4 regions of the Mixta intestinalis genome follow, and region 2 is predicted to be linked to each of the others. Evidence: predicted binding sites of a transcription regulator. Region 2 holds the regulator's gene; each other region holds the start of a gene.

Region 1 (2,206 bases), 2.3 Mb from region 2:
TTCGGCGTTCATCAGCGGCTGGCATTGTGGGAAAAAGGCGAGGAGCAGGGCTTTCATCCGCATCAGTTGATTATGACCGCCACGCCCATTCCGCGCACGTTGGCAATGACCGCCTACGCCGACCTGGATACCTCTACCATCGACGAACTGCCGCCAGGACGCACGCCGGTGACCACCGTGGCCATTCCTGATACGCGGCGGGCAGAGATTATTGAGCGTGTAAAGCGCGCCTGCCAGAGCGAAGGCCGTCAGGCATATTGGGTATGCACCCTGATTGAGGAATCCGATCTGCTGGAAGCGCAGGCGGCGGAAGCAACCTGGGAAGAACTAAAGCTGGCGCTGCCCGATTTACAGGTTGGCCTGGTGCATGGGCGTATGAAGCCGCAGGAAAAGCAGGACGTCATGCAGGCCTTCAAACAGGGACAGCTACAGCTACTGGTTGCTACCACGGTGATTGAAGTTGGCGTGGATGTCCCCAATGCCAGCCTGATGATTATCGAAAACCCGGAGCGGCTTGGCCTGGCTCAGCTCCATCAGCTGCGTGGGCGCGTGGGACGCGGTGCCGTCGCCTCCCACTGCGTGCTGCTCTATAAATCTCCTCTGAGCAAAACGGCACAAAAGCGTTTGCAGGTGCTGCGTGACAGCAACGACGGTTTTGTTATCGCCCAGTGCGATCTGGAAATACGCGGCCCCGGCGAGCTGCTTGGGACACGCCAGACCGGTAACGCTGAATTTAAAGTGGCCGATCTGCTACGCGACCAGGCGTTGATACCAGAGGTACAGCGCATAGCCCGCCATATCCATCAGCATTACCCGGAACAGGCTCAGGCGCTGATTGAGCGCTGGCTGCCTGAAACCGATCGCTATACCAACGCCTGAAACCGGGCGCTCAAGCTTTTCTGATCCAGAATAAATAAAACGCGTTAAAGGCGTTATGCAGCCTGGCAAACGATTGCTTTTGCCAGGCAGTGAATTACAATCGCCACTTTGTTTCTCAGGGATCCTTCATTATGTCCGTCAGCCCTAACGAAATCGCCCCGTCTGCTACCGCTACGACGCCAAAGAGCGAACTCATTTATCGCCTGGAAGACCGCCCGCCGCTGCCGCAAACGCTTTTCGCCGCCGGTCAGCATCTGCTGGCCATGTTCGTGGCGGTAATCACGCCTGCGCTGCTTATCTGTCAGGCGCTTGGTCTACCAGCTCAGGATACACAGCATATTATCAGCATGTCGCTGTTTGCTTCCGGCGTAGCGTCAATACTGCAAATCAAGACCTGGGGGCCGGTTGGATCGGGACTGCTTTCCATTCAGGGCACCAGTTTTAACTTCGTTACGCCGTTGATTATGGGCGGCCTGGCGCTGAAAAACGGCGGTGCGGATGTACCGACAATGATGGCGGCGCTGTTTGGTACGCTGATGGTAGCATCCTGTACCGAGATGATACTCTCACGCGTGCTGCATCTGGCGCGCCGTATTATCACACCGCTGGTTTCCGGTATCGTGGTAATGATTATCGGCCTGTCGCTCATTCAGGTGGGATTAACCTCTATCGGCGGCGGCTTTGCCGCAATGAACGATCATACCTTTGGCGCGCCGAAAAACCTGCTGCTGGCGGGCGTGGTGCTGGCAGTAATTATTCTGCTTAATCGCCAGCGTAACCCTTATTTACGCGTGGCTTCGCTGGTTATCGCCATGGCAGTAGGTTATCTGCTGGCCTGGGTACTGGATATGCTGCCGGAAAATATTGCTGCGCCCAACAGTGCCATTATCGCAGTACCGATGCCTCTCTATTACGGACTTGGTTTTGACTGGAATCTGCTGATTCCACTGATGCTGGTGTTTATGGTCACCTCGCTGGAAACCATTGGCGATATTACCGCAACTTCAGATGTCTCCGAGCAGCCGGTCAGTGGCCCGCTCTATATGAAACGCCTGAAAGGCGGCGTTTTAGCGAACGGTTTTAACTCTTTTGTTTCTGCGCTGTTCAACACCTTTCCAAACTCCTGCTTTGGACAGAATAATGGCGTTATTCAGCTAACCGGCGTTGCCAGCCGTTATGTCGGCTTCGTTGTTGCATTAATGCTGATCGTTCTCGGTTTATTTCCAGCAGTAAGCGGATTCGTGCAGCATATTCCAGAACCGGTGTTAGGCGGCGCAACCATTGTCATGTTCGGTACTATCGCCGCCTCCGGCGTGCGCATTGTATC
Region 2 (2,206 bases):
GCGTCTGGGATGCGCTGGCGGATGGACGCGTGGATGTGGCGATTGGCGCTACCCAGGCCGTTCCGGTTGGCGGACGCTTTGCCTTTCGGGATATGGGCGCGCTGAACTGGCGCTGTGTGGTCAGCGCCGGGCATCCGCTGGCGGAAAAATCAGGTTGCCTGGAGGAGGATGATATTCGCCCCTGGCCTTCGCTGGTACTGGAAGATACCTCGCGTGCCTTACCGCGCCGTACCACCTGGACGCTGGATAATCAGCGGCGGCTGGTGGTGCCCGACTGGGAAAGCGCCTTTGATTGTCTGCGCGCCGGGCTGTGTGTCGGTATGGTGCCCGGTCATTTTGCCGCGCCGCCGTTGGCATCAGGCCTGCTAAAAGAGATCTCGCTGCCCGATCCTTTTCCAGACAGCCACTGCTGCGTCAGCTGGGCAGAACAAAGCGGCTCGCCCGCGCTGCGCTGGCTGCTGGATTATTTAGGGGATACCGAGACGTTAAATCGGGAGTGGTTGCGGGAAGAGCAGGTTGCTCAGGAGAAGGTGCTCTCCTGAGCAGGAACAATTAACGGCGATAGTCGCGGAACGGACCGTCGATAACCGAGCGACGCTCGATCAGCGTAGGATGCACTTCAATGGTGTGCGATACCTCGCGTTTGTTGACGATACGATCTAACAGCATATCGAAGGCGGCCTCGCCCAGCTGCTCTTTTGGCTGATGCACGGTAGTCAGCGCTGGCGTGAAATAGCGGGCGTTGCGTACGTTATCGTAGCCGATGACCGAGATATCCTGCGGTACGCGCAGGCCCATCTCATCTGCTGCGCAAATGGCGCCCATCGCCATAATATCGCCGCCGCAGAATACTGCGGTGGGACGCTGCTTTTGCGCCAGAATCTGCTGCATGGCGCGATAGCCCGATTCCGGTTCGAAGTCGCCCTGTACGATCCATTCATCGCGTACGGTAACGCTGGCTTCGTTCATCGCCTTCATAAACCCGGCCAGTCGTCCGCCGCCGGTGTTGCGCTCCATCTGTCCGGGAATAACGCCGATGTCGCGATGGCCACGCTCGATCAGATAGCGCCCGGCGATATAGCCGCCTTCAAAGGCGTTATCCAGCACGGTATCGGTAAAATCACCGCGTGATTCGCCCCAGTCCATGACTACCATCGGAATGTTGCGGTTCTCCTCAAGCATTTTTAACAGCGCTTCAGGGTATTCAGAGCACATAACCAGCAAACCATCCACGCGCTTTTGCGCCATCATCGACAGGTAAGCCTGCTGTTTTTGCAAATCGTTATGGGCGTTGCCCAAAATCAGGGTATAGCCCTGTGCGAAACAGCGCGTCTCTATGGTCTCAATAATTTCAGCAAAATAGGGCGCTTCGCTGGAGGTCGCCAGCAGGCCAATCGACTTGGTGTGGTTAACTTTCAGGCTGCGCGCTACCGCGCTTGGTGAATAGTGTAGTTCCTTGATTGCTGCCCACACTGCTTCACGGGTATCTTCCGCGACAAAACGGGTCTTATTGATGACGTGTGATACCGTCGTGGTAGAAACGCCGGCACGCTTCGCGACATCTTTGATTGTTGCCATTAAAAAATAACTCCTGCGCCTATCATAACAGGTTGATAAGCCTGATGTTAAACGTTTGCGTCCCCATAGCGTAATTCAGCGTACCTGGCGATTGTCGTTATGCTGGCTGAGGTACGTCTGGCGGGCGGGACGTCTTTATAAAAAGGGACTAACAGCGGCAGTTGACCGCTGTTGCGCAACGCAAAGCGGGGATTCTACCAAGCTGGCGCAAAGAAAACGAGATTTTTACCGACGAGTATGGGAAAATCAATCCCTCATTTTTTTTGTGGTTAATAAGGGAGGGCGGATTGAGCACGGATTTGAAGCTGGCATTATGTACCGCCGCCGCAGCGCTGTCGTTGATTCTTGCGTTCAGCCTCACTGCTGCAACGCATTAGGGAAAAGCCTCAGTAATAAAAAAAGCCTGTCATCAGACAGGCTTTTTTTATTGCGCAACTGCTTAGCGAACGGTTCTGGGCGTCATCACCCGGCGTGCGCCAACATAATGCCGCTGCCAGTAATCATCGCTCAGCTGGCTAATCTGAATATCTTTACCGGTACGCGGTGACTGAATAAAGCGCCCGTTACCGAGATAAACACCAACGTGATCGGCAGCGCCGCGGTTAGTAATGCGGAAAAAGACCAGGTC
Region 3 (2,206 bases), 1.6 Mb from region 2:
ATGACGCAGGATGAACTGAAAAAAGCAGTAGGCTGGGCCGCGCTGGACTATGTCACGCCGGGCACCATTGTTGGCGTGGGAACGGGTTCCACCGCCGCTCACTTTATTGATGCGCTCGGCTCCATCAAACATCAGATTGAGGGCGCGGTTTCCAGCTCTGAAGCTTCTACACAGAAGTTAAAGAGCCTGGGGATCCACGTTTTCGATCTCAACGAAGTGGATTCGCTGGCGGTCTATGTGGACGGCGCGGATGAAATTAACCCGCAGATGCAGATGATTAAAGGCGGCGGCGCGGCGCTGACGCGTGAGAAAATCGTCGCAGCAGTGGCGGATAAATTTATCTGTATCGCCGATGCTTCCAAGCAGGTGGATGTGCTGGGCCGCTTTCCGCTGCCGGTTGAAGTGATCCCGATGGCGCGTTCTTACGTGGCGCGTGAACTGGTGAAACTGGGCGGTCAGCCGGAGTATCGTCAGAACGTCATTACCGATAATGGCAACATTATTCTTGACGTGCATAATCTCAGCATCGTTAACCCTGCCGAGCTGGAGCGCACCATCAACGCGTTGCCCGGCGTGGTGACCGTTGGCCTGTTTGCCGCGCGCGGCGCGGATGTGGCGCTGATTGGCGGTGCGGATGGCGTAAAAACCATCACTAAATGATCTTTCTGGCGCGTTAGCGCGCCAGTTATTTCTCAGCGAAAATCATCTTTTCTTAGCTGGATGTAATTTAGTGACTTATGTCACATAAAGATCCCCCGGCGCGCTATCATACTGCCTGGCTTTATATTCGTACCATAATCTGTTGTATCCGTCTCACTCTCCATGCAGCCATGCTGATATGCAGGCAATCGGCTGTGTTGCCGCTCGCGTAGATTTTGTTATTTTGGCAGAAGGCTGGCTTATTACAGCCCCATCTGAAGTCCGTAAAATAGGGTCGGGAAATGGCAAAAGTATCACTGGAGAAAGACAAAATTAAGTTTCTGCTGGTGGAGGGCGTCCACCAGAGCGCGCTGGATAATCTGCGCGCGGCAGGTTACACCAATATTGAATATCATAAAGGCGCGCTCGACAGCGATGCGCTGAAAGATGCCATCCGTGATGCGCATTTTATCGGTATTCGATCCCGTACTCAGCTGACTGAAGAAATTTTTGCTGCGGCAGAGAAACTGGCGGCTGTAGGCTGCTTCTGTATCGGCACCAACCAGGTCGATCTGGACGCGGCGGCAAAACGCGGCGTACCGGTGTTTAACGCGCCTTTTTCCAATACCCGTTCAGTGGCGGAGCTGGTCATTGGCGAGCTGCTGCTGCTGATGCGCGGCGTACCTGAAGCGAATGCAAAAGCGCATCGCAGCGTCTGGAATAAACAGGCGGCGGGCAGCTATGAAGCGCGTGGCAAACGTCTGGGCATTATCGGCTATGGCCATATTGGTATGCAGCTGGGCGTGCTGGCGGAAAGCCTCGGAATGCACGTTTTCTTTTATGATATCGAAAACAAGCTGCCGCTGGGCAACGCAACCCAGGTAGCGCATCTTTCCGATCTGCTGAACATGAGCGATGTGGTCAGCCTGCATGTGCCGGAAACGCCTTCTACGCAAAATATGATGGGCGCGCAAGAACTGGCGCTAATGAAACCCGGATCGCTGCTGATTAACGCCTCACGCGGCACCGTAGTGGATATTCCGGCGCTCTGCCAGGCGCTGGGCAGCAAACATCTTGCTGGTGCAGCAATTGACGTCTTCCCGGAAGAGCCTGCTACGAATAGCGATCCTTTTATCTCTCCGCTCTGCGAGTTTGATAACGTGCTGCTGACACCGCATATCGGCGGTTCCACACAGGAAGCGCAGGAAAATATCGGTATTGAGGTGGCTGGAAAACTGGCGAAATATTCCGATAACGGCTCTACGCTGTCGGCGGTTAACTTCCCGGAAGTGTCGCTGCCAATGCATGGCGAACAGGTAAGCCGCCTGCTGCATATCCATGAAAACCGTCCCGGCGTGCTGACGGCAATTAACCAGATTTTCGCCGAGCAGGGCATCAACATTGCCGCGCAGTATCTGCAAACCACGCCGGTTATGGGTTATGTGGTCATTGATATTGATGCGGAGAAGGATGTGGCGCACAGGGCGCTGGCGTTGATGAAGGCGATTCCGGGCACGATTCGGGCGCGTCTGCTCTACTGATTGACGAAAAGGTTTTTTATTCTGCC
Region 4 (2,206 bases), 1.3 Mb from region 2:
GCGGGCGCAGGTGGTCGGATGGGGCGTCAGTTAATTCAGGCCGCGTTGCAAATGAAGAATGTAACGCTGGGTGCGGCGCTGGAAAGGGAAGGATCGTCGCTGCTGGGCGTTGACGCTGGCGAACTGGCCGGGGTGGGCAAAACGGGTGTAACAGTGCAAAGCGATCTGAATGCGGTAAAAGATGATTTTGATATTTTCATCGATTTTACCCGTCCGGAGGGAACGCTTACCCACCTCGCATTCTGTCGTCAGCATGGTAAAGGCATGGTGATTGGCACAACCGGATTTGATGAGCCTGGAAAGCAGGCTATCAGTGAGGCTGCCTCCGATATTGCGGTTGTATTCTCCGCCAATTTTAGCGTGGGGGTAAACCTGTTACTGAAGCTGCTGGAAAAAACGGCGCAGGTAATGGGCGACTATGCAGATATAGAAATTATTGAAGCTCATCATCGCCATAAAGTTGATGCTCCTTCGGGAACCGCGCTGGCAATGGGTGAGGCTATTGCGGGTGCGATGAACTGGAAACTTGATGAGCATGCGGTTTATGCCCGTGAAGGGCATACCGGCGAGCGTCAGCCACATACTATCGGTTTTGCTACCGTCAGGGCTGGCGATATCGTAGGGGAACATACCGCTATGTTTGCTGATATGGGCGAGCGTATCGAGCTGACCCACAAGGCTTCAAGCCGAATGACTTTTGCTAATGGCGCGATTCGCGCTGCCAGGTGGTGTGCTGGCAATAAATGCGGGTTATTTAGCATGTCCGACGTGCTTAACCTTGAAAACTAAGGGCGAATACAGTTCTTACTGAAACTAACTTAGCTGTAATTACTTGTATAAAAAAGGGTTTTTTATTGCCCTTTTTTATTTATTCATAAACAGGGGTTTGGTGTGTTTTTTCACATTTAAACTGTAAAACTCCTGGTTATTGTCTTGATGTTATGTTGCGTTAAGCCAAATTTGACCATTTGGTCCACTTTTTCACTCCTCCGTTATCGTTTTCCATCACTTTTTGTCAGGCAACCGTTTTTCTTACCCTCTACATTGTGTTTTTCATGGTGAATAATCCTCTTTTGGCTTCAGTGCGCCAAAAATAGATAAAAAAATAGCTTTTTAAGGTAGACAATCCGCAGGTCGGTCATTAGAATGCGCGCAATTTGCCAAAAATCGACCGTTCAGGCGGTTTTTGCATTGATTCAGTCGTGCTTTATGAATTAATATGCAAATATTATGACTGTTTATTCCCTGGAGGACGTTTTGAATAAGTCAGCGATTTTGGTTCTGGAAGACGGAACCCAATTCCACGGTCGGGCCATTGGGGCTACAGGTTCGGCGGTGGGGGAGGTAGTTTTCAATACTTCAATGACCGGTTATCAAGAAATCCTCACAGACCCTTCCTATTCCCGCCAGATCGTCACTCTTACTTATCCCCATATCGGTAATGTTGGCACCAACGCCGCTGATGAAGAATCTTCACAGGTACATGCACAGGGGCTGGTCATTCGCGATCTGCCGCTGATCGCCAGCAACTATCGCAGCGAAGAAGATCTCGCCTCCTGGCTGAAACGCAACAATATCGTGGCGATTGCCGATATCGATACGCGTAAATTAACCCGTCTGCTGCGCGAAAAGGGCGCTCAGAACGGCTGCATCATTGCGGGCGATACGGCGGATGCGCAGCTGGCGCTGCAAAAAGCACAGGCATTTCCTGGTCTGAAAGGCATGGACCTGGCGAAAGAAGTTTGTACGCGCGAAAGCTACAGCTGGCTGCAGGGCAGCTGGACGCTGGCAGGGGAGCTGCCAGCAGCAAAAACAGAAGCCGAACTGCCTTACCATGTGGTGGCTTACGATTACGGCGTAAAACGCAATATCCTGCGAATGCTGGTGGATCGCGGCTGCCGTCTGACGGTCGTGCCTGCACAGACACCGGCGGAAGAAGTGCTGAAAATGAATCCGGACGGCATCTTCTTATCTAACGGGCCTGGCGATCCGGAACCGTGCGATTATGCCATCCGCGCTATTCAGCGTTTTCTGGAAACGGACATCCCGGTTTTCGGCATCTGTCTGGGACACCAGCTGTTAGCGCTGGCCAGCGGAGCTAAAACGGTAAAAATGAAATTAGGCCATCACGGCGGCAACCACCCGGTGAAAGACCTGGATAACAATACTGTGATGATCACTGCGCAGAACCACGGTTTCGCTGTAG

Evidence for each region. The regulator PurR, encoded in region 2, represses purine synthesis genes. The targets are predictions, from matches to a motif close to CANGCAAACGTTTGCNTG.
Region 1: C7M51_RS17155 (nucleobase:cation symporter-2 family protein) is a predicted target of PurR. The motif match lies at 942-959, and genes of this name have one in related genera.
Region 3: serA (phosphoglycerate dehydrogenase) is a predicted target of PurR. The motif match lies at 842-859, and genes of this name have one in related genera.
Region 4: carA (glutamine-hydrolyzing carbamoyl-phosphate synthase small subunit) is a predicted target of PurR. The motif match lies at 1,017-1,034, and genes of this name have one in related genera.

Annotation. Positions count from the first base shown of each region.
Region 1 covers NZ_CP028271.1:3,681,221-3,683,426, forward strand. The annotation lists gene recG (ATP-dependent DNA helicase RecG) at 1-879, shown strand, start outside; gene C7M51_RS17155 (nucleobase:cation symporter-2 family protein) at 1,011-2,206, shown strand, end outside.
Region 2 covers NZ_CP028271.1:1,249,773-1,251,978, forward strand. The annotation lists gene punR (DNA-binding transcriptional activator PunR) at 1-542, shown strand, start outside; gene purR (HTH-type transcriptional repressor PurR) at 553-1,578, opposite strand; gene cydH (cytochrome bd-I oxidase subunit CydH) at 1,878-1,955, shown strand; gene C7M51_RS05920 (C40 family peptidase) at 2,018-2,206, opposite strand, start outside.
Region 3 covers NZ_CP028271.1:2,853,227-2,855,432, reverse strand. The annotation lists gene rpiA (ribose-5-phosphate isomerase RpiA) at 1-660, shown strand; gene serA (phosphoglycerate dehydrogenase) at 942-2,180, shown strand.
Region 4 covers NZ_CP028271.1:4,679,029-4,681,234, forward strand. The annotation lists gene dapB (4-hydroxy-tetrahydrodipicolinate reductase) at 1-789, shown strand, start outside; gene carA (glutamine-hydrolyzing carbamoyl-phosphate synthase small subunit) at 1,258-2,206, shown strand, end outside.